Regions from separate parts of the Actinosynnema sp. NPDC023794 genome, predicted to be linked through region 3. Evidence: riboswitches for the same ligand, from Rfam matches in the RefSeq annotation. Region 3 holds a riboswitch; each other region holds the start of a gene.
What was found. A riboswitch is a leader RNA that binds a small molecule or an ion and turns the genes downstream of it on or off. The one in region 3 is predicted to bind S-adenosylmethionine.
Positions count from the first base shown of each region.

Region 1: linked by a shared signal. The riboswitch ahead of AB0H12_RS06950 (aminotransferase class V-fold PLP-dependent enzyme) and the one ahead of thrC (threonine synthase) in region 3 are both predicted to bind S-adenosylmethionine.
Region 2: linked by a shared signal. The riboswitch ahead of AB0H12_RS08570 (methionine ABC transporter ATP-binding protein) and the one ahead of thrC (threonine synthase) in region 3 are both predicted to bind S-adenosylmethionine.

Region 1 covers NZ_JBFAFR010000002.1:498,795-506,659, reverse strand. The annotation lists gene AB0H12_RS06980 (AsnC family protein) at 1-223, shown strand, start outside; gene AB0H12_RS06975 (TetR/AcrR family transcriptional regulator) at 236-799, opposite strand; gene AB0H12_RS06970 (oxidoreductase) at 897-1,784, shown strand; gene AB0H12_RS06965 (multidrug effflux MFS transporter) at 1,826-3,040, opposite strand; gene AB0H12_RS06960 (RluA family pseudouridine synthase) at 3,151-4,086, opposite strand; gene lspA (signal peptidase II) at 4,160-4,744, opposite strand; gene AB0H12_RS06950 (aminotransferase class V-fold PLP-dependent enzyme) at 4,768-6,087, opposite strand; SAM riboswitch class IV at 6,128-6,242, opposite strand; gene AB0H12_RS06945 (potassium/proton antiporter) at 6,361-7,842, opposite strand.
Region 2 covers NZ_JBFAFR010000003.1:21,683-29,547, forward strand. The annotation lists gene AB0H12_RS08560 (MetQ/NlpA family ABC transporter substrate-binding protein) at 1-441, opposite strand, end outside; gene AB0H12_RS08565 (methionine ABC transporter permease) at 470-1,153, opposite strand; gene AB0H12_RS08570 (methionine ABC transporter ATP-binding protein) at 1,150-2,160, opposite strand; SAM riboswitch class I at 2,363-2,455, opposite strand; gene rsmA (16S rRNA (adenine(1518)-N(6)/adenine(1519)-N(6))-dimethyltransferase RsmA) at 2,542-3,420, opposite strand; gene AB0H12_RS08580 (resuscitation-promoting factor) at 3,431-4,864, opposite strand; gene AB0H12_RS08585 (TatD family hydrolase) at 5,144-5,980, opposite strand; gene metG (methionine--tRNA ligase) at 5,977-7,767, opposite strand; gene rsmI (16S rRNA (cytidine(1402)-2'-O)-methyltransferase) at 7,855-7,865, opposite strand, start outside.
Region 3 covers NZ_JBFAFR010000024.1:72,755-80,619, reverse strand. The annotation lists gene AB0H12_RS33600 (glycoside hydrolase family 3 N-terminal domain-containing protein) at 43-2,322, shown strand; gene rpsT (30S ribosomal protein S20) at 2,451-2,711, shown strand; gene holA (DNA polymerase III subunit delta) at 3,016-3,999, opposite strand; SAM riboswitch class I at 4,097-4,212, shown strand; gene thrC (threonine synthase) at 4,224-5,486, shown strand; gene AB0H12_RS33580 (hypothetical protein) at 5,655-5,912, opposite strand; gene AB0H12_RS33575 (DNA internalization-related competence protein ComEC/Rec2) at 5,947-7,865, opposite strand, start outside.

The DNA of each region.
Region 1 (7,865 bases), on a different contig from region 3:
CGACATGTACCTCGTGCTGATGACCAACAAGGGCGAGACGGTCGGCAAGGCGCCGGTGTCGCTGTCGTCCCGGCCGCCGCACAAGATCGGCGTGCAGCCGGGCGAGACGGCCGGCGGCCACACCGTCTACGTGCTGCCCGAGGACACCGTGATCTTCTCGGTGCGCTGGAGCTCCCGCCCCGAGACCGACCTGAACACCCTGGTCTGGACCATCGACGACTGAAGGTCGTCGCGGTCAGTCCCGGAGGATCGCGGCCACCGCCTCGACCACGACCTGGCGGCGGCGTTCCCGGCTGATGCCGGTGGCGTGCCCGGCCAGCTCCGGGGTCATCGAGCCCCACAGCGCGGACAGGTGCACGACCACCGCCAGCAACTCGACCGGCGTGAAGCGGGTCGTGAGCAGCCCCTCGTCCTGCGCCTTCGCGATCACCGCGAGCTTGTCGTTCGTGCTCGCCACCACCACCTCGACCGCCGCGTAGCCGGCGCCCTCCAGGCGGTACCACTTCGCGAGCCGCTCCTTGACCGGGTCCTCGGCGAAGCGGTCGAACAGCCTGCCCGCGTACTCCGGCAGGTTCGCCGGGTCGATCGGCGCGTCCCGCAGCGTGTCCCGCGCCAGGTCGCTCAGCACCGCGTCGAACAGGCCGTCCTTGTTGGTGAAGTAGTGGTAGATCTGCGCTTTGTTGCTCTTCGCCGCCGCCGCGATCCGGTCGACGCGGGCGCCCGCGATCCCGTGCTCGGAGAACTCCGCGGCCGCCGCGTCGAGCAGTCGTCGCCGGGTCGCCTCCGCGTCACCAACCATACCGGCCACGGTACCTGACTAACCGTCTAGTTGACAGCTCGGCGGCGGAGTGCTTACCTGGTGGAGAAGCTAACCAACTAGTCAGTTAGGAACGGGCATGAGCAAGGTCTTCCTCGTCACGGGCAGTTCGCGCGGGCTCGGCCGCCAGATCGCCGAGAGGGTGCTGGCCGCGGGCCACTCGCTGGTCGCGACCGCGCGCAGGCCCGAGCAGCTGGCCGACCTGGTCGAACGGCACGGCGTCCGGGTCCGCGCGGTGGCGCTGGACGTCACCGACCCCCGGGCCGCGCGGGTGGCCGTGGACACCGCGGTCACGGCGTTCGGCCGGCTCGACGTGGTGGTCAACAACGCCGGCTACGCCAACTCGGGCTCGGTCGAGGACACGCCCGCCGAGGACTTCCGCGCGCAGGTGGACGCCAACCTGTTCGGCGTCGTCAACGTCACCACGGCGGCGCTGCCCGTGCTGCGCGAGCAGGGCGCGGGCCACGTCATCCAGGTCTCGTCGGTCGGCGGCCGGGTGTCCACGCCGGGCCTGTCCGCCTACCAGGCCGCGAAGTTCGCGGTCGGCGGCTTCTCGGAGGTGCTCGCGAAGGAGGTCGCGCCGCTGGGCGTCAAGGTGACCGTGCTGGAGCCGGGCGGCATGCGGACCGACTGGGCGGGCTCGTCCATGACCGTCCACCCGGTCTCGCCGGCGTACGAGCAGACGGTCGGCGCCGTGAACGCGTTGCGGACCACGCTCATGGAGCGTGCCGCGAGCGACCCGGCGAAGGTGGCGGACGTCGTGCTCCGGGTCGCCGACCTCGACGAGCCGCCGGTCCGCCTGCTACTGGGCAGCGACGCGATCCGGGTCGCCGCGCAGGCGGAGCGGACCCGGGCCGAGTCGGACGCGAAGTGGCGCGAGCTGTCGGTGTCCACGGACTACGCGTCCACGGACTACGCCGACCTCACCGACGACAACACCGACCCGCTCGCCACGCTGCGCGGCTGAGCTGCGGCCCTGATGCGGTGGTGGTGGCGCGACCCGCGCGGTCAGGCCGGGGCGGCAGCGGGTTCGGTGTCCCTGGTGATGCCGATGTCGCCCCTGGTCAGGGTGGCGAACAGAATCACTGCCAGCACCGTCGCGCCCGCCATCACGGTCACCATCGGCAGCACGCTCGCCGATCCACCCGCGCCGACCAGCGGCGCCATCAGGCCGCCCACCATGAACGTCGTCACGCCCAGCACGGCCGACGCGCTGCCCGCCGCCTCCGGGTGCCGCGCCATCGCCAGCGAACCGGCGTTCGGCATGAGCAGGCCGACGCTCATCGTGAGCACGAACAGCGGTGGCAGGAACGTCGCCAGCCCACCGCCGACGAGCCCGCCGACCAGCAACCCGACCCCACCGGTCGCCGCACCCGCCAGCCCGATCTTGAGCAGCGGACGCGGCATGATCCGGCCCGTCAGCCTGGTGTTGAGCAGGCCGGCCAGGACGATCGCCACCGAGTTCGCGCCGAACACCAGGCTGAACTGCTGCGGGCTCAACCCGTACACGCCCTGGAGCACGAACGACGCCCCCGCGACGTAGCCGAACAGCGAGCCCAGGGCCAGCGCCGACGCCAGCGCGTAGCCGACGAACTTGCGGTCGGCCAGCAGCCCGCCGAACACCTTGATCGTGAGCAGCAGGTTCGCCGGACGCCGCTTGTTCCGCGGCAACGTCTCCGGCAGGCCGACGGCCAGCGCGATCAGCAGGGCCAACCCGATCAACGCGAGCGCGATGAACGTGCCGCGCCAGCTGGTGAACCGCAGCAGCTGACCGCCCAGCACCGGAGCCACCACCGGCCCCAGGCTGTTGACCAGCATCATCAACGACATGAACCGCGCCATCGCGAGACCCTCGAACCGGTCGCGCGCCACCGCCATCGCGACCACGAACCCGGCCGCCACACCGAGCCCTTGCAGCAGCCGCAGGCCGGAGAGCGCGAGCGCGCTGGGCGCCACCGCGCAGAACAGCGAGATCACGACGTAGCTGCCGATCCCGACCAGCAGCGGACGCCGCCTGCCCCACGAGTCCGACAGCGGACCCACGAGCAACTGCCCGACCGACAGACCGATGATGAACGTCGTCAGCGACAGCTGGATCTGCGACTCGGTCGAGCCGAACTCCGCGGCGATGCCCGGGAACGCGGGCAGGTAGGTGTCGATCGAGAGCGGTCCGAGCAGGCACAGGGTGCCCAGCAACGCCACCAGTCGGGACCTGTTGTCCATCGCCAACCCCTCAAACGCTCGTCTGGCAAAAGCTTCGCAAGCCAAACGATCCGGGGAAAGCGATATGTCCGAGGTCACGCGCTGGGCGCAAGTGTTTCGCCCCGGATGGCTCAATATCCTTCTGCGCGAAGGAATTCCAGCGCGGCGGCGAGGTCGTCGGGGTACTCGCTGGTGAACGACACCCACTGGTTGTCGGCCGGGTGGTGGAAGCCGAGCGTGCGGGCGTGCAGCCACTGCCGCGTGACGCCGAGGCGCTTGGCCAGCACGGGGTCCGCGCCGTAGGTGATGTCGCCGACGCACGGGTGCCGCAACGCGGAGAAGTGCACCCGGATCTGGTGCGTGCGGCCGGTCTCCAGGTGCACGTCGAGCAGTGACGCGGCGCGGAACGCTTCCACCACCTCGTAGTGCGTGACGCTCGGCTTGCCGTTGGCCATCACGGCGAACTTGTAGTCGTGCTTGGGGTGCCGGTCGATCGGCGCGTCGATGGTGCCCTTGATCGGGTCCGGGTGGCCCTGCACGAGCGCGTGGTAGAGCTTGTCGACCGTGCGCTCCTTGAACGCGTGCTTCAACGCCGAGTAGGCGTGCTCGCTCTTGGCCACCACCATGACGCCGGTCGTGCCGACGTCCAACCGGTGCACGACGCCCTGGCGCTCGGCGGCGCCCGACGTGGAGATCCGGATGCCCGCCGCGGCCAGGCCGCCGACCACGGTCGGACCGGTCCAGCCGGGGCTGGGGTGCACGGCCACGCCGACCGGCTTGTCGACCACGATCACGTCGTCGTCCTCGTGCAGGATCACCAGCCCCTCCACGGGCACGGCCTGCACCTGCACCGGGCGTTCGGGCTCGGGGAGGGTGACCTCCAGCACGGAGCCCGCGACCAGGCGGTCCGACTTGCCGGCCGGCTGCCCGTCGAGCACGACGTCACCTGATTCGGTCAACGCCGCCACCACGGTCCGGGACAGGCCGAGCAGCTTGGCCAGACCGGCGTCGACCCTCATCCCGTCCAAACCGTCCGGAACGGGAAGCGACCGGTAATCGCCGCTCATGCCCACACCTCGCCGGCGCTCGGTGCGGTCAGGGCTGGGTCGACCGCGTTGGGTGATCCGCTCGCGAACTCGCTCATGCGCCCGCCTTCTTCTCGCTGGACTTCTTCTCCACGCGGGTGCCGTCGTAATCGCGCTGGAGCAACGCCATCAGCACGATCACGCCACCGCCCACGCAGATCGCGGAGTCGGCCAGGTTGAACACGGGGAAGAAGTTGCCCCACGGGTCGAGCACCGAGATGAAGTCGACCACGCCGCCGCGCAGCGGGCCGGGGCCGCGGAAGATCCGGTCGACCAGGTTGCCCATCGCGCCGCCCAGGACCAGGCCGAGGCCGATGGCCCAGCCGACCGACCGCAGCCGGCGCGCGATCCACAGGATGAACACGACCACGCCGGACGCGATCAGGGCGAGGATCACCGTCCAGCCCTCGGCCAGGCCGAACGCGGCGCCGGTGTTGCGGATCAGCGGCAGGTAGAGCAGGCCGCCGAGCAGCTCGATCGGCTCGCGCCCCTCCAGGTTCTCCACCGCGATGATCTTGGTGACCAGGTCGAGCGCCAACACGAGCGGCGCGATGACGGCCAGCAGCAGGACCCGTCGCTTCGGCAGCGGTGCGTCCGGCTGGTCCGGCGTGTCCGGCTCGGTGTTGGGATCGGTGCTCACCGGGCCATTGTCCAGTATCGGGGTCAACGCAGGAACGGCGGGAGCGCGCGCTGGTCGTCCAGCGGCGCCCAACGGCCGTCCCGGACCTCGTACTCCCACCGCGAGCCCTCGACCACGAGCGCGCGCAACGCGGCCACGAACCGGTCCACGTGCTCCTCGGTGGTGCCCAGCCCGATCGACGCACGCAGCGCACGTTCGCCGTGGGCGAGCCGGTGCACGGCCACGTGCGCGCAGAACGCGCCGTCACGCACGCCGATGCCGTGCTCGGCGGACAGCGCGGCGGCCAGGTAGCCGGCGTCCTGGCCGCCGACGGTGAAGCTCACCACACCCACCCGGTCCTGGCCCGAGCCGAACAGCGTCAGCTCGTGCACACCGGGAACGGTCTCCAGGCCCGCGCGCAGCCGCGCCAGCAGCACGCGCTCGTGCTCGGTGGTCTGCGCCCAGTGCCTGCCCAGCACGTCGCACGCCACGGCGAGCGCGTGCACGCCGACCACGTTCGGCGTGCCCGCCTCGTGCCGCTCGGGCACCGCCGACCAGGCCACGCCCAGCCGGTCGCCGTGGTCGGTGACGTGGGCCGTCGCACCGCCGCCCACCAGGTACGGGTCGGCGGCCTGCAACCAGTCCGACCGGCCGACCAGCACACCCGCGCCGAACGGCGCGTAGACCTTGTGCCCCGACAGCACGGTGTAGTCGACGTCCAGCGCACGCACGTCCACCGGCCGGTGCGGCGCGAGCTGGGCGGCGTCCAGGGCGATCCGGGCGCCGTGCCTGCGGGCCACCCGGGACAGCTCGGCCACCGGCCAGATCTCGCCGGTCACGTTGGACGCGCCCGTCACCACGACCAGCCGCGGGCCGACCGGCGCCTCGCGCAGCGCCCGGTCCAGCTCCAGCACGGCCCGCGCGGGCGAGTCGGGCGTGCGCAGGCGGCGCACGTTCGGGCCGCGCCAGGGCAGCAGCGCGGCGTGGTGCTCGGTGTCGAACAGGATCACGGCGGTGTGCCTGGGCAGGCTCCTGGCCAGCAGGTTCAGCGCGTCGGTGGTGTTGCGGGCGAACACGACGGCGTCGCTGTCGCGGGCGTTGAGGAACCGCCGGACCGACGAGCGGGCCTGCTCGTAGACCTTGGTGCTGACCTGCGAGGCGAAGCCCGCGCCCCGGTGCACGCTGGCGTACCAGGGCAGCACCTCGTCCACGGCGTCGCGGACCTGCTCCAGGCACGGCGCGCTGGCCGCGTGGTCGAGGTTGGCGTACTCGACGCGTTCACCGGTGACCAACGGCACGCGCAGCGACGCGCCGACGACACGGGGCAGCGCGGCGGTGGTGGTGAGGGGAACTGCGATCGTCATGACGCCCTCCGGGGGTCCGGGGACACCCCGCCGGAGAGGGAGCCCGCGCTTGCCGGGCGCCCTGCGCGCCAGGCCAGGTCCTCACCAGGGGCACCCCACCGCGGTAGGAGGGTTGCCGGCCAGCAAGCCTGGGCTTAGCGCTGGCACTCATGACCTCGCCTCGAAGTTAACCCAGCCCGCGCGTCCCCGTCGAGGGGCGTTCACATCCTGGGAGCGCCACGGCGGGGTGTCGCACCTCGGGCGCGTCACGGCCGGACGTCCCATCCGGACACTTCACGGCAGGCCGACGTCGCCCTTCCAGCGCGCGAACCGACCCGCCCGGTCGACGGCGCGGATGCGGTGCTCGGTCGCCGTGCGCATGGCCTCGGTGCACACCACCAGCAGCTGGTCGTGCTCCTGCAAGCGAGTCGTCGGCTGCGGCGTGAAGCCGTTCGCGTCCCGCACCACGAGGCTCACCGACGAGCCCGGCGGCAGCCGCAGCTCGGACAGGTACACGCCGTGCAGCTTGGAGCCGGGCTGGATGCGGACCTGGAGCAGCTCCGCGCCGAGGTCGTCCAGCGCCGACGAGTCGACCTGCACCTCGTGCGCCTCGCCGGACTTGACCAGCCCCAGCCACTTGGCCAGCCACGGCAGGGTCGTGCCCTGCACCACGGTCAGCACCACGACCAGCACGAACACCGCGTCCACGAGCTGCTGCGCCCCACCCACGCCCTGGATCAGCGGGATCAGGGCGAACACGATCGGCACGGCGCCGCGCAACCCGGACCACGAGACGAACACCTGTTCCCGCCACGGCACGCGGAACGGCAGCGCCGCGCACAGCACCGACAGCGGCCGGGCCAGCAGCACCAGCACCGCGCCCGCCACCAGCGCGGGCACCAGCGCGTCGAGCAGCCGGCCGGGCGAGGCGTACAGGCCGAGCAGGACGAACAGCCCGATCTGCGCGATCCAGCCCAGCCCCTCGGCGAACGACAGGGTGTCCGCCCGGTGCGGCAGGCGGGCGTTGCCGAGCACGAGGGCGGCGATGTAGACGGCCAGGAAGCCGGACGCGTGCGCGAGGTCGCCGACGGTGTAGGCGAGCAGGCACACCGCGACCGTGGCCAGCGGGTACAGGCCGGTGGCGGGCAGCGCGGCCCGGCGCAGCCCGGTCCCGCCGACCCAGCCGAGCACGATCCCGATCACCGCGCCCGCGACCAGCTCGTAGGCCATCAGCAGCGGCGCGGTCCACGTGATCGGGTCGGGCGAGGCGAGCAGCACGACGGCGATGTAGACCGGCGCGTCGTTGATGCCGGACTCCAGCTCCAGCGCGCCGATGAGCCGCTTGCCGACGCCCACCCCGCGCAACACGCTGAACACCGCCGCGGCGTCGGTCGACGACAGCACCGCGCCCCACAGCAGTGCCGTGCGCCAGTCCATGTCCAGCAGGAAGTGCAGCGCGAACCCGGTGACCGCGATGCTCACGCCGACGGCGACCGTCGACAGCGCGATGCCGAGTCCGAGCGCGGGCTTCACCGCGCTCCACCGGGTGGTGAGACCGCCCTCGGTGAGGATCAGCACCAGCGCGACCGTGCCGAGCGAGCGGGTCAGGTCGGCGTCCTCGAACTGGATGCCCACCACGGCTTCGCCGAGCAGCACCCCGATGCCGAGGTAGAGCAGGAGGGACGGCAGACCGAGCCGGATCGACACCCTGACCGCGATGACGGAGAGCAGCAGGACCGCGGCGGCTATGCCCAAGTAGCCCGTCACATCGCCCACTCGACCTCCACGCCGCCGCTCCG
Region 2 (7,865 bases), on a different contig from region 3:
CAGCTTCAGGCCGCGTGCCTCGTTCGTCGCGTCGTTCGCCACGGCCACCCGAGCGCCGGACGGCAGGTCGGCCAGCGACTTGTGCTTCTTCGAGTACACGCCGAGCGGCTCGAGGTGGACCGGCCCGATCCACTCCAGCGACGCGCCGCTCTCCGCCTTGAACGTGTCCAGGTACGGCACGGTCTGGAAGTAGTTCGCGTCCAGCGACCCGTCCACCAGGGCCGTGTTCGGCTGCACGTAGTCGGTGAACTCCACGACCTCGATCTTCAGGCCCTTCGCCGCGGCCAGGTTGTCCGCCACGTACCGCAGCACCTGGGCGTGCGGCACCGGGCTCACGCCGACCTTCAGCGGCGCGTTCGGGTCCGACGCGGCGCCGGTGTCGCCACTACCGCAGCCCACTGCGGTCAGCAGCACGGCCAGCAGGGCAGCACGAATACGCATGTCATTCCTTAGGTGAGGATGAGAACGATCAGACGGACGCGGTGCGGCGGCGGTCGACGCCGCGGGCCACGCGGTTGGTGGTGAACTGGATCGCGGTGGCGATGACCGCCAGCACGACGACCGTGCTCCACAGGTAGCGGTCGTTGAACCGCTGGTAACCCATGCGCACGGCGAGGTCGCCGAGCCCGCCGCCGCCGACCACGCCGGCCATCGCCGAGTAGCCCAGCAGCGCGATCGCGGTCACGCCGATGGCGTTGACCAGCGCGGGCAACGACTCGCGGAGCAGCACGCTGCGCACGATCCGCAGCGTGGACGACCCGGTGGTGACGGCGGCCTCGACCACCGACACGTGCACCTCGGCCAGCACGTTCTGGACCAGCCTGCCGACGAACGGGATCGCGCCCACGGCGAGCGGCACGATGGCCGCCGTCGGCCCGATGGTGCTGCCCAGGAGCAGCCTGGTCAGCGAGGTGAGCACCACCAGCAGGACCAGGAACGGCATGGAACGGCCGAGGTCGACGACGAACCCGAGCACCTTGTGCAGCACCGGCCGGGGCTTCAGCCCACCGGGTGCGGTGAGCTGAAGCCAGATGCCGACGGGCGCGCCGAGCAGAACAGCGATCAGGGTGGAGACGACCACCATGTACAACGTCTCGCCGGTGGCGACCAGCAGGTCGTCGAACACGATGGACCAGGGTGTCGCAGACCTCACGCAGCTACTCCCTGCGGACCCGACAGGGTCCGTCGCACCGCGCCGCCCGCTTCCGAGATCCACTCCAGCGCCGAGTCGGCGCGCTCGCCCTTGAGGCCGACCCGGAACCGCGCCACCGGGGTCTCGCCGAGCCTGGTCAGGCCGCCGCCGAGCAGGTTCAGCTCCACGCCGAACCGGCTGGTGGCCTCGGGCAGCAGCGCGCCCACGGCGGCGAAGCCGATCAGCACGACGTCCGCGACCCGGTCGAACGAGCCCTCCAGCGCCGGGTTCTGGTCCACGCCCGGCAGCAGCGACGCGGCCGTGCGGCTCGCGGCGTCCGACACCAGGTCGAGCACCTTGCCGTGCTCCACCACGCGGCCGTCCTCCAGCACCGCGACGTCGTCGCAGATCTTCCGGACGACGCCCATGTCGTGCGTGACCACGAGCACCGTCACACCGAGCTCGGCGCGCGCCCGGTCGAGCACGGCGAGCACGGAGCCGGTCGTCTCGGGGTCGAGCGCGGACGTCGGCTCGTCGGCCAGCAGCACGGACGGCGACGCGGCGAGCGCCCGCGCGACCGCGATCCGCTGGCGCTGGCCGCCGGAGAGCTGGTCGGGGTACGAGCCCGCCTTGTCGGTCAGGCCGACGAGGTCGAGCAGTTCGGCGACGCGGGTGCGGCGCTGCGGCCCGGCCACGCCCGCGGCCTCCAGGGGCAGCGCGACGTTGCCCGCGGCGGTGCGCTGGCGCAGCAGGGAATCCCCTTGCGGCACCACGCCGATCTGCCGGCGGGCGGCGCGCAGCGCGGTGCCGTCGAGGGAGACGAGGTCGGTGCCGTCGACGCGGATCGCGCCGCTGTCGGGCCGCTCCAGGAGCGCGACGCACCGGGCCAGGGTGGACTTGCCCGCCCCGCTGGGGCCGACGACGCCGAGCACGGTGCCCGCGGCGACGTCCAGGTTCACGCCGTTCAGCGCGCGAACCTGCCCGGTACTCCCGGGGAAGGTCTTGGTGAGGTTCTCGACAGTGATCACGTTTCGCTCCACGACGGCATGCGGCAGCGCACGCTCATGGCGCGCGTGACCGACGGCTCAGCTCAGAAAGGTGTCCTGGATGAAGGACGCGGGGGTTCGAGGCGCCTGCGGCTGCTCAGCGGCTGCGACAGGCGGACGACGTGCGGCGGCCGTGGTCGACTACCCGCCGGCGGGTGAGCATTCGCATCCTGGGCACGTGATTCCTCCATCGTTCCTGGCGGAAGCACCTGCCCCCGTGGAGGGGTGGTTGCTGCGGCGTCGTGGAGCCAGGTCTCTCGGCCGCTCGGGATGGCACCACGAGTAGACCTGACCAGGCCCGGCTGACGCAAGCCTGAAGCAGGATCGTCCGGCAAATCACACTTTCGGCCGAAAGATCAACGACTACCGAGCGGACGCGGCCTCGGCTATCCGGATGAAGTCGCCGACGGCCAGTTGTTCGCCGCGCACGGAGGGGTCGACGCCCGCCGCGACGAGCAGCCGCTGCGCCTCGGCCGCTGAGCCCGCCCAGCCCGACAGCGCGCCCCGGAGCATCTTGCGACGTTGCGCGAAGGCCGCGTCCACCAAGGCGAACAGCCGTTTCGGGTCCACAGTGGACAGCTGCTCGTGCCGGTCGAACGCGACCAGCGCCGAGTCCACGTTCGGCACGGGCCAGAACACCGAGCGCGGCACGGGACCGGCCCGCCGGGCGTCGGCGTACCAGGCGAGCTTCACGCTGGGCACGCCGTAGACCTTGCTGCCGGGACCGGCGGCCATCCGGTCGGCCACCTCCGACTGCACCATCACCAGGCCCGTGCGCAACGACGGCAGCACGGCCAGCAGGTGCAGCACCACGGGCACGGCCACGTTGTACGGCAGGTTCGCCACCAGGGCGGTCGGCTCGACCGGGAGCTGGTCCGGGGTGACGCGCATCGCGTCCGCGTGCACGACGGACAGCCGGTCGGCCAGCTGAGGCGCCCGCTCGGCCACCGTGACGGGCAGGCGGTCCGCCAGGACCCCGTCGATCTCCACGGCCACCAGCGCGCGGCAGGAGGGCAGCAACGCCAACGTCAGCGAGCCGAGGCCGGGCCCCACTTCGAGCACCACGTCGTCGGGGCGCAGGTCGGCCGCCGACACGATGCGCCGCACCGTGTTCGGGTCGTGCACGAAGTTCTGCCCCAGCTTCTTCGTGGGGCGGATGTCCAGCTCGGCGGCCAGCCGACGGACGTCGGCCGGACCGAGGAGCTGGCTCCCCGACCCGGCCGTCGTCGAATCCTCAGTCACCCGCGCATTCTTACGGCAAGCCGAGCTTCTGCTGGCAGTGGGGCCACGCCGAGTAGCCGCCGCGCGCGTCGCGGAGCTTGGTGGCGATGGCGATCTGCTGCTCGCGGGTCGCCTGGTGGGGGTACGCGGCGAACTGGCTGCCGCCGTAGGCGTCCCAGGTGCCCTTGTTGAACTGCAGGCCGCCGTAGTAGCCGTTGCCGGTGTTGATGGCCCAGTTGCCGGTCGCCTCGCACTGCGCCAGCGCGTCCCAGACCGCGCCGTCGGGCGGGAGCTTGGTGCCGACCTTGACCTTCTTCGCCTTCGGCTCCTTGGTGACCTTCGCGCCCAGCTTCTCGCGGCCGATCTCGGCGCCGTTCTTCACCGTGACGCGGTAGGTGACGATCTGCTCGCCGGCCTCGCCCGGGTCCAGGACCTCTTTCTGGCCCTTCATCATCGTGTCGTCCTTGACCTCCTCGACGGGAGGCTGGATGGCCTCCGTCGCGTTGATCACCGACACGCCGGTGCGCGTGATGTGGACCTCGGCGCCGTTGGTGACGCGCAAGTCGATCGCCGTCTCGAGCTTGTCCTCGGGGCCGAGCGAGAGGTTCTCGTTCTTCAGGAGCTCGTCGACGGTCACGGCCGTGGTCTGGATCTGCCGCGGCGCGTTGCCGCCGTCGTAGAGCGTGATGGTCTTGAGGCTCTTGACCTCGAGCGCGAGGCCGTTGAGCGGGACGTCCATGTTGCGGTCGTGGGAGAGCCAAGCGCCCTCGTCGTTCACCTGCAACTGGTCCAGGGCCTCGTCCACGGTGACCGAGCGGACCCAGCCCTCGCGCTGCTCGCCGTCGACCGTCATCTTCACCAGCCGGCCGCGGTCCAGCGAGATCTTGCCGCCGTCGCTCACCTTCGCCTGGGGTGACGGGCTCAGCGCGTCGTGCTCGCCGATCACGATGCCCTCGTCGGCGAGGATCTCGCCCACGGTCGACTCGTACGTGCGGACGGTGGTGGCTTCGCCGTCGACGTCGACCGTGACGGACTTGTCCATCGCGATCGCGGTGGCGCCGCCGCCGGAGATGGTGACCAGCACGGTGAGCACCGCGGCCTTCAGGAAGCGCCGCTTCCACTTCCCCGCGGCTTCGACCAGCGCGGCGGGCGGGGCGCTCGGCCGCTCTGCGGCCAGGCTGCCCGCGACCCGGTCCTGGGAGACCTCGTCGGGGATGATGATCGGCGGCAGGAGCGTGGTCTCGGCGTTGATCAGCCGGATCAGCTCGTCGACGTCGACGTTCGCGCTCTCCAGCAGCGCGTCGGCGTCCGGTCCCAGCACGTCCAGGACGTCGTCCGGGGTGATGGTGAACACCGCGGTGTCCCATTCGGACGGCGGCCCGGGTCTGTCCAGGACGTCGACACCGGTCGCGGGTGTCGACTGCACGGGCGTAAACCAGTCGGTGTCCTCGTTGAACGAGTTCACGGGGTGCCATACCTCCTGAAGGCGCGAAGTCCGGCGACGCGCACGGTCGATGTCGGTGGTCAGCTGGTGATCTCCGGCAACTCCCGTGCGTGTTCGGCTTCTCGCTTCTGGTGTCAACGTGACCCGCCCCGACTGCGGGTGCGCCCCGAATCACGACTCGGGGCACGGTCACGGGACCGTAACGGGTTCACGGGGGTTGTGCCAACACCCCGACAACCCTTGTGAGTTCAGTCACTCCGTCAGGGGAGCAAGTCTGTCCGCCATTCGTCGTAAGGAGGACTACGACTTCACCGCGTCACGAAGACCGAAGACGCGTTCGGCGTTTCGGGTGATCTTCGTGGCCAACTCACCGAGGTCGGTCTCACGCAGCGTCGCCAGGTCCCGGAGCGTGTAGTTCGCGCAATACGGCTCGTTCGGGCGACCTCGGTACGGGTGGGGCGTGAGGAACGGCGCGTCCGTCTCGACGAGCACGTGGTCCTCCGGCACCCACAGTGCGGCTTCCCGCAACGCGTGGGCGTTGCGGAACGTCGTGGTGCCCGCGAACGAGAGCACGAACCCGCGCTCCACGCACGCGCGCGCGAAGGAGAGGTCGCCGGAGAAGCAGTGGAAGACCACAGTGGACGGCGCGCCCTCGGCGTCGAGCACCGCGAGGATGTCGTCGTGCGCGTCCCGGTCGTGGATCATCAACGGCTTGCCGACCCGTTTGGCCAGGTCGATGTGCCACCGGAAGGCCTCGTGCTGCGCCGCTTTCGGCGCGTAGTCCCAGTAGTAGTCCAGCCCGGTCTCGCCGATCGCGACGACCCTCGGCTGCGCGGCGAGCCGCTCCAGCTCCGCCTGCTCCACCTCGCCGAACGTCGACGTGCGCGTGGGGTGCAGGGCGACGGCGGCGAACACCCGGTCGTCCCACGTGGCGGCTTCGGCGGCCCAGCGCGCGGCGTCGAGGTCGTCGGCCACCGTGATCACGCGGTCCACGCCCGCCCGCACGGCCCGGTCCAGCACCTCGCGCACCTGCTCGGGCGTCTCCGCGCCGCACGCGTCGAGGTGGGTGTGGGCGTCGACCACCGGCGCCGGAAGGGCTTCCGGGACCGGTGGCCGTTCGCCTCGTCGCTTCGTCACTTCGCGATCGGGGCCCACTCGGGGCCGGTCTCACCCAGTTCGGGGTCGAGCTTCGCGAACAGCGGCGCGGGCTTGGCCAGCAGCCTGCCCACCTCGATCGGGGTGGACGCCCACGTCGCCTGCTCGGCCGCGTAGTCGCCGGTCAGCACCGGGTACTCGCGGTCGGGCACGTCCAGGTCGGGGACGTCGGTCAGCTGCGGCTGGGCGGCCCACACGCCCGTGCCGCCCAGCGCCTCGTGCACCTTCTGCGCCGAGTGCGGCAGGAACGGCGTCAGCAGGGCGTTGGCGTCCTGCACGACCTGCAACGCGGTGTGCAGCACGGTGTCGCGGCGCTCGGGGTCGTCCTTGAGCTTCCACGGCTCCTGGTCGGACAGGTAGCGGTTGGCCGCGCCGACCACCTTCATCGCCTCGGAGGAGGCCTGCTTGAAGCGGGAGCGGCGCAGGTTCGAGCCCACCACGTCGAACGCCTTGCGGGACAGCTCCAGCAGCTCGTGGTCGGCCTGGGTCGGGCTGGTCGGCTTCGGGATCGCGCCCACGTTCTTGTGCGCCATCGAGATCGACCGGTTGACCAGGTTGCCCCACTCGTTGGCCAGCTCGAAGTTCGTCCGGCGGACGAACTCCTCCCACGTGAAGTCGGTGTCCTGGTTCTCGGGGCCGGCGACGGAGATGAAGTAGCGCAGCGCGTCGGGCCCGAACTGCTCCAGGAAGTCCGTGACGTAGATCACCGTGCCGCGGGAGGTGGAGAACTTCGAGCCGCTCATGGTCAGGAACTCGGAGCTGACGACCTCGGTGGGCAGGTTCAGCGTGCCGAACGCCCCGGGCTCGCCGCCCTTCGCGCCCTGGCCGTTCTGCCCGAGCAGCAGGGAGGGCCAGATCAGCGAGTGGAAGACGATGTTGTCCTTGCCCATGAAGTAGTAGCCCTGGGCGTCGCCGGTCCAGAACTCCTTCCAGGCGTCGTCGTCCCCGCTGCGGCGGGCCCACTCGACGGACGCGCTGAGGTAGCCGATGACGGCGTCGAACCACACGTAGAAGCGCTTCATCGGCTGCTCGCGCCACCCGTCGAGCGGGATCGGGATGCCCCAGTCCAGGTCGCGGGTGATGGCGCGCGGGCGCAGGTCGCCGATGAGGTTCTGGCTGAACTTGAGCACGTTCGGCCGCCACTCCGCGCGGGTCTGGAGCCAGCCGCCGAGCGCGTCGATGAACTGCGGCAGGTCGAGGAACAGGTGCTCGGTCTCGACGAACTTCGGCGTCTCGCCGTTGATGCGCGAGCGCGGGTTCTTCAGGTCGACGGGGTCGAGCTGGTTGCCGCAGTTGTCGCACTGGTCGCCGCGGGCGCCGTCGTAGCCGCAGATCGGGCAGGTGCCCTCGATGTAGCGGTCGGGCAGCGTGCGGCCGGTGGAGGGGCTGATCGCGCCCATCTCGGTCTTCGGGATGACGTAGCCGTTGCGCCAGAGGGCGAGGAACAGCTCCTGGACCACCTTGTAGTGGTTGCCGGTGGTCGTCCGGGTGAACAGGTCGTAGGACAGCCCGAGGCCGTGCAGGTCGTTCGCGATCACGCGGTGGTACTTGTCCACGAGGTCGCGGGTGGACATGCCCTCCTTCTCGGCCTGCACCGAGATGGGTGTGCCGTGCTCGTCCGAGCCGGAGACCATCAGCACCCGGTTGCCCGACATGCGCATGTAGCGGGAGAACACGTCGGAGGGGACACCGAAACCGGAGACGTGACCGATGTGGCGGGGGCCGTTGGCGTAGGGCCACGCCACCGCGGTCAGCACGGAGGCACTCATGGGCCAAGCCTACGGAGCCGCTTCCAGCGGGTTTCCGCGGGTTGGGCAGTCCGCGAGGGGCCGTGCGCGGCGGACCGCCCGCCCGTCTCAGCTCTTGC
Region 3 (7,865 bases):
GTGTCCTCGGACGTTCTCCCGATCCACGCAGGAGGTTTCTCGGTGTTGAGATCCCGCAAGCGGACCGCGGTGGCCGCGTTGGTCGCCCTGGCCCTGCTGGTCACCGGAGCGCAGGCCAGCGGCATCATCGAGCCTGCCGGGCAGGACTACCAGGACGCCCGGGCGCCGGTCGACCGACGCGTCGAGAACCTCCTCAAGCGCATGACGCTGGAGGAGAAGGTCGGCCAGATGACCCAGATCAGGCTGGGCAAGCTGCGCGGCAACTGCGAGTGGAACCCCGGTCCGCTGCGCGAGGACTGCATGAAAGCGGTCCTGGAGGACGCGAAGGTCGGCTCGATCCTGTCCGGCGGCGGCGAAACGCCGAACCCGAACACGCCGCGCGCGTGGGCCGAGATGACCAACGCCATCCAGAAGTACTCGCTGGACCACAGCAGGCTGCGGATCCCGCTGATCTACGGGGCGGACGGCGTGCACGGCCACTCGAACGTGGTCAGCGCCACCATGTTCCCGCACCAGATCGGCCTCGGCGCGACGTGGAACCAGGAGTTGCAGGAGCAGCTCGGCGCGTCCACCGGCCGGGCCATGCGCGCCACCGGCGTGTTCTGGAACTTCGCGCCGGTGTCCGACATCGCGCGCGACACCCGCTGGGGCCGGTACTACGAGACCTACAGCGAGGACCCGGTGCTGGCCGGCGCGCTCGCGGCGGCGTACGTGCGCGGGCAGCAGGCCGACCCGACCGACGGCACCGCGAAGCTGACCGCGACCGCCAAGCACTTCGCGGGCTACTCGGAGCCGTTCAACGGCCACGACCGCGCGCCCGCCCAGCTGCCGATCCGGTACCTCCAGGACACCGTGCTGCCCGCGTTCCAGTCGCAGTTCGACGCGGGCGTCGGCACCGTGATGATCAACTCCGGTGCGGTGAACGGCGTGCCCGCGCACGCGTCGAAGTACCTGCTGACCACGCAGTTGCGCGACCGGATGGGGTTCCGGGGCGTGGCGATCACCGACTGGGAGGACATCCGGTTCCTGGTGGACCGCTACCACGTGGCGGCGAACTACGAGGAGGCCATCGCGATGGCCGTGAACGCGGGCATCGACATGGCGATGGAGCCGTCGGACGCGGCCGGGTTCACCGCCGGGCTGCTGGCGGGCGTGCGGAGCGGCGCGATCCCCGGCAAGCGGATCGACGAGGCCGTGCGGCGGATCCTGAAGCTCAAGTTCGAGCTGGGGCTGTTCGAGAAGCCGTTCGTCGACGTCGAGAAGGCCGACGCGATCGTGAACGGCGCGGACCGGGCGCTGGCCCGTCAGGCGGCGGCGGAGAGCACGGTGCTGCTGCGCAACGACGGCGTGCTGCCCCTGTCGACCGGCGTGGGCAAGCTCGTGGTGACCGGTGACTCGGCCGACTCCGTCGCCCGGCAGCTCGGTGGTTGGACGGTCGGCTGGCAGGGCGTGCCGGCCTCGTCGCCGATGCCGCCGACGGTGACGGTGTTGCAGGGCATCAAGGCCGCCGTGCCGTCGGCGAACGTGGTCAGCGCGGCCACGCAGGCCGACGCGGTGGCGCAGGCCGGTGACGCCGATGCGGTGGTCGTCGTGCTCGGTGAGGACCCGGGCGCGGAGGGTGAGTCGGACACCGAGGAGCCCGCGCTGACCGCTGCGCAGCAGGGCCTGGTGGACGCGGTGCGGGCGACCGGCAAGCCGGTCGTGGTCGTGCTGCTGACCGGCCGGCCGCAGGTGCTGGGCACCGTGGCGGACGCGCCGGCGCTGGTCGCGGGCTGGCTGCCCGGTTCCGAGGGCGGCAGCGCGATCGCCGACGTGCTGTTCGGGGCGGTGAACCCGAGCGGCAGGCTGCCGGTGTCGTGGCCGAAGACGGTCGGCGACCAGCCGTTCTCGTACGACCAGGTGCGCGGCGCGAACACCGCGCCCAGCTCCGCGTACGACCCGGCGTTCGCGTTCGGGCACGGCCTGTCGTACACGACGTTCACCACGTCCGCGCCGAAGTTGGGTTCGACGGAGGTGCGGCGGGACGGCCAGGTGAAGGTGTCGGTGACCGTGGCCAACACCGGTGCGCGTGACGGCACGGTCGTCGTGCCGGTGTACGTGCACCAGCCCGTGAGCAAGGTGCTCACGCCGCCGCAGCGCCTGGTCGGCTTCACGCGGGTGGCGTTGAAGGCCGGTGAGCAGCGGGCGGTCGAGGTGACCTTCGACGTGCGGCGGCTCGCGGTGACGGCGGGCGACATGGACGGCTCGGGCAAGCCCGAGGTCGCCAGGGGCGGCTACGAGGTCGTGGTCGGCGACGGGAGGGCTCGATTCACGGTGCGGTGAGCTGCCCTGATAACCTTCTCGGTCGTACCCGCGCGGCATTCCGCTGTGGAGGAAAACCGCCCCCTCGTGGGGCGGAGCCGGTGACAAGCGCGGTGCGACTCCGAGACCGAGGAAAAGGTGGCTTTCGCGTGGCGAACATCAAGTCCCAGATGAAGCGGATCAAGACGAACGAGAAGGCGCGCCTGCGCAACAAGGCCGTCAAGTCGTCCCTCAAGACCGCGATCCGCAAGTTCCGTGAGGCCGCCGAGGCCGGTGACAAGGAGAAGGCTGTCGCGCTGGCGCAGGACGCGTCGCGCAAGCTCGACAAGGCCGTCTCCAAGGGCGTGATCCACGCCAACCAGGCCGCCAACAAGAAGTCGGCGCTGGCGCGGCGCGCCAACCAGATCTGATCTGGTCTTCACGCTGAAGCGCCGCCCACCCCCGCGCGGGGGTGGGCGGCGCTTTTCGTTTGCGCTCTCTCGAACGGCAGGCAACGGCAGCCGGCGACCCAGTAGCCACCAACCCGGCGACCTGGCAGCCGTCGACCTCACAGACACGGGCCTCGCAGCGTCCGCGGCAGCCGCTCACCAGCCGGCACCCCAGCGGCCGGCACCCCAGCGGCCGGCACCCCAGCGGCCGGCAGCCGGCGGCCAACGCCCGCCACCCAGTGCCCGGGCAGTCACGCGGTCACCACCCGCACGACCGGCTCCGCGCTCAGCGGCGGCCGTGGGCGGCGACGATCTTCAGCACCGCGCGCTCCAGGGCGTAGCCCGAGTCGGCGGCGACGCCCTTGACGTCGGCGTTCAGGTCCGCGACCACCGTCATCGCCGACGCGAGCCCTCGGTCCTCCCAGCCACGCGACTGGCCCTGGGCCTTCTTCACCTTCCACGGCGGCATGCCGAGCTCGCCCGCCAGCTTGAACGGGTCGCCCCGGCCCACCGCGGACACCCGCGCGATCGTGCGCACGGCGTCGGCCAGCGCGTCGGCGACCAGCACGTGCGGCACGCCGAGCTGGATCGCCCACCGCAACGCCTCCAGCGCACCAGCCCGGTCACCCATCACGGCCTTCTCCGCGACCGCGAACCCCGTCACCTCGGCCCGGCCGCGGTGGTAGCGGCGGACCGCCTCGGCGTCCACCTTGCCGCCGGTGTCGGCGACGAGCTGCGAGGCCGCCGCCGCCAACTCGCGCAGGTCCGACCCCACCGCCTCGATCAGCGCCGCCACGGCCTCCGGATCGGCCTTGCCGCCGCCCGCCGCGCGGATCTCGTTGCGCACGAACGCTTCCCGGTCCGCCGCCTTGGTGATCTTGGGGCACTCGGTCACCCGGGCACCTGCCTTGCGCAGCGCCGCGGGCAGGTCCTTGGCCGCCTTGCTGCGCCCGCCGCCGCTGTGGACGACCACCACCGTCACCCCGTCCGCCGGGGCCTTGGCGTAGCCGATGACCGCGTCAGCGATCTCCTTGCCGGACTCCTGCGCGGCCTCCAGCGCGACCACCCGCCCTTCGGCGAACAGCGACGGGCTCACCAGTTCCGCCAGTTCAGGCGGGGTGAGATCGGTCACGCGGACGCGGGTCAGGTCGGCCTGCGGATCGGCTTTCCGCGCCGCCGCCAACGCACCGCGCACCGCGCGCTCGACCAGCAACTCCTCCTCGCCGAGGATCAGGTGCACGGCGTCGGGCATGTCAGCGGGCGCACTCACGGGCGCGATCCTCCCACGGGTGGCAGACGTCCGGATGGTGGACGTCTCTGGCTGAGGGTCGGGATCGTGACGTAAGTTGAAGTCCACAACTGAATACCGCTCATCCAGAGGGGCAGAGGGATCGGCCCGAAGAAGCCCCGGCAACCCGTCGCACAGCGTCCGCTGGCGACCACGGTGCCAATTCCGACCCGCGGTGCGCGGGAAAGATGAGGAGATACCTCGCGATGACTGCTGTCAGTGTGCCCTCGGCCACCACCTCCTTCGACCTCGGTCCTGCCCGTGCGCTGTCGTGTCGTGAATGCGGCCACGAGACGCCGCTCGCCGCCGAATACGCCTGTCTCGAGTGTTTCGGGCCGCTGGAAGTGGCCTACGACTTCGGTCGGATCCGTCGCGAGGACATCGAGGCGGGCCCCCGGTCGATCTGGCGCTACCGCGGCCTGCTCCCCGTGCCGACCACCGTCGAGTCGCACCCCAACACCAACCCCGGCGGCACCCGCCTGGTCGAGGCCGACCGCCTCGCCAAGGCCCTCGGCGTGCGCAAGGTGTGGGTGAAGGACGACACCGGCAACCCGACCCACTCGTTCAAGGACCGCGTGGTCGGCGTCGCCCTCGCCGCCGCCCGCGAACTGGGCTTCAAGGTCCTGGCCTGCCCGTCCACCGGCAACCTGGCCAACGCCGTCGCCGCCGCCGCGGCCCGCGCGGGCTGGGAGTCGGTGGTCCTGGTCCCCTCCACGCTGGAGCAGGCGAAGATCCTCATGACCGCCGTCTACGGCGGCAACCTGATCACGGTCGACGGCAACTACGACGACGTGAACCGGCTGGCTCAGGAACTGGCCGCCGAGCACGAGGACTGGGCGTTCGTCAACGTCAACGTCCGCCCCTACTACGCCGAGGGCTCCAAGACGCTCGGGTACGAGGTCGCCGAACAGCTCGGCTGGCGGCTGCCCGACCAGATCGTGGTGCCCATCGCGTCCGGCTCGCAGTTGACCAAGGTCGACAAGGCCTTCCGCGAGCTGGGCGACCTCGACCTGGTCGAGCAGACCCCGTACCGCGTGTTCGGCGCGCAGGCCACCGGCTGCTCCCCCGTCTCGGCCGCCTTCAAGGCGGGCCACGACGTGGTCACCCCGGTTCGCCCGGACACCATCGCCAGGTCGCTGGCGATCGGCGCACCCGCCGACGGCCCCTACGTGCTGGACGCCGTCCGCCGCACCAACGGCGCGATCGAGGACGTCACCGACGAAGAGGTCGTCGAGGGCATCCGCCTCCTGGCCCGGACCGAAGGCATCTTCGCCGAGACCGCCGGCGGCGTCACCGTCGCCACCGCGAAGAAGCTCATCGAGACCGGCCGGCTGGACCCGGACGCCGAGACCGTGCTCCTGATCACCGGCGACGGCCTCAAGACCCTGGACGCCCTCGGCGACCGCGTCGGCCCCCGCGCCAACGTCCCGCCGTCGGCCGAGGCCGTGCTGAAGGCTCTCCAGGACTGACCGGTTCCGCCCGTGCTCGCCCGGGGTCGGACCGTGGTTCCGGCCCCAGGCGGCACGGCGGCGGTCGGTACGGCCCTGGGTGGCACACCGGCGACCCGTGCGGCGGAGGTCGGCTCAGTGCCGGCCAACTCCTTCGCCCTGCCGGCGCTCTCCCGTCGGCTGTCGTGGTCATAGGGCGATCCTGGAGGAGCGGAGCCACCCGGTCCGGGGGAAGGCGGTCAGCTCGGGCAGGACGTGCGGGCCGACCGGTTCGGTGACCACGCGCCAGGCGGTGAGCATCTGTGGCCAGGGTCGTTCCGCCTTCTCCTGGTTGTAGCGCTCGGCGTGCCACTCCTCCGGCGGTATGGCGAGGTCGGCGTCGAACAGGCCGTCGGCGATCAGCCGGTAGGCGGTGTCCGGCGAGGGGACCTGCGCCAGGCGGATCACGCCGGTGGCCGTAGCCCTGGCGACGATTCCGCGCTCACCACTGGGCAGTTCCTCGCACACGTAGTACGTGAACGCCGGCCGGAGCTCGTCGGTCGGCCAGGGTTGCGCGGTGTAGCCGGGCTGCCACAGCGCCCACGCCACGGCCCGGTTGTCGCCCTGCGGCGACCAGCCGGAGTGCAATCGGATCCAGACGTCGTTCCTCATCGTTCTCCCCTTGTCCGTTGTCGGGTTGGCCGCCGCTCCTGCGGGCGACCCGCGGCCCGTCCGGGCCGGCCAGGACGGCGGTGTCGCCGTCCCGGTCCGTGCGAAGCACCAGCGCGCCTCGGCTCGTCAACGCGTCGACCAGCACCCCGCTGGGGTGGCCGTACCGGTTGTCCGCGCCCACGCTCACCAACGCGATCCGCGGCCGGACCGCCGCGAGGAACGCCGGTGACGAGTACCGCGAGCCGTGGTGCGGCACCTTGAGCACGTCGGCCCGCAGGTCCACGTGCCCGCCGAGCAGGTCCGCCTGCCCGGCCAGTTCGATGTCTCCGGTCAGCAACACCCGCCCGGCCGCGGTGGAGGCCCGCAGCACCAGCGACGCGTCGTTGACCGCCGTGTTCGTGTCCGTCCCGCTCGCGGGGTCCGCGCGCGGGCCGAGCACGTCGAGCTCCAGACCCGGCCAGCTCAGCCGCTGCCCGGCGCCCAACTCCACCACGCGGACCCCGGCCGTCCGCGCCCGTTCCCCCACCTCCTCCCACGCCCACTCCGGCTCTCGCGACGGCCCCACCGCCACCGCGCCCACACCCAGCTCAGCCAGCACCGCCGCCAACCCGCCGACGTGGTCGGCGTGCAGGTGGCTGAGCACCACCAGCGGTATGCGCCGCACCCCGAGCCGCCGCAGGCACGACAGCACCGGCACCGGGTCCGGCCCCGTGTCGACCAGCACCGCCCGGTCGCGCTCGGCGGTGGCGAGGACCACCGCGTCGCCCTGGCCCACGTCACAGGCCACGACCGACCAGCCGGGCACCGGCCACCCCGGCGAGACGACGTTCAGCGGCACGACCACCACCACCGCGCCGACGACGGCCGCCACGACCACCGTCCGCACCCGGCGCAGCCTGGTGATCGCGTAGCCGAGAACCAGCACCCCGGCCAGCAGCAGCCCGCCGATCCAGCCGCTGGGCCACCCGACCGCCGCGCCGGGCACGGCCGCCGCGTGCCTGCCGACCATGATCAGCCAGCCCACCGCCGGACCTGCCACCTCGACCACCAGCCGGGCCGTCGGCTCGTGCACCTGCGCCAGCACGGCGGCCAGCACACCGAGCACGGTGGCCGGGGCCACGACCGGCGCGGCCAGGAGGTTCGCGACCACCGCGACCAGGCTCACCTGGCCGGACAGCCCGGCGACCAGCGGCGCGGTGGCCAGGTTCGCCGCCACCGGCACCGCCAACGCCTCGGCGAAGCCCACCGGGACGCCGCGCTCCTTCATCGCGGCGGCCCACCTCGGCGCGAGCAGCACCAGCGCCGCCGTCGCCACCACCGACAGACCGAACCCCGGCTCAGTGGCCAACTCCGGGTCGTAGAACACCAGGACCACCACCGCGGCTGCGAGCGCCGGCAACGCCGACCGCTCCCGACCCAGGACCAGCGCGAGCAACGCCACCGCACCCATCACGGCGGCCCGCAACACGCTCGGCTCCGGCCCTGCCAGCACCACGAAGCCGACCAGCGCCGCCATCGCGCCCACCGCGCAACCACGCGGACCGACCCGCATCAGCCTCAGCAGCAACAGGACCGCGCCGCAGAGGATCGCCAAGTTCGCACCGCTGACCGCGAGGACGTGGGCGAGACCCGCCGTGCGGAACTCCTCCACCACCCTGGGTGGGAGGCCGGAGGTGTCGCCGACGACGAGCGCGGGCAGCAACCCGGCGGGTTCGGGGTCGAGCGCGGTGCTCGCGTTCCGCAGTCCGG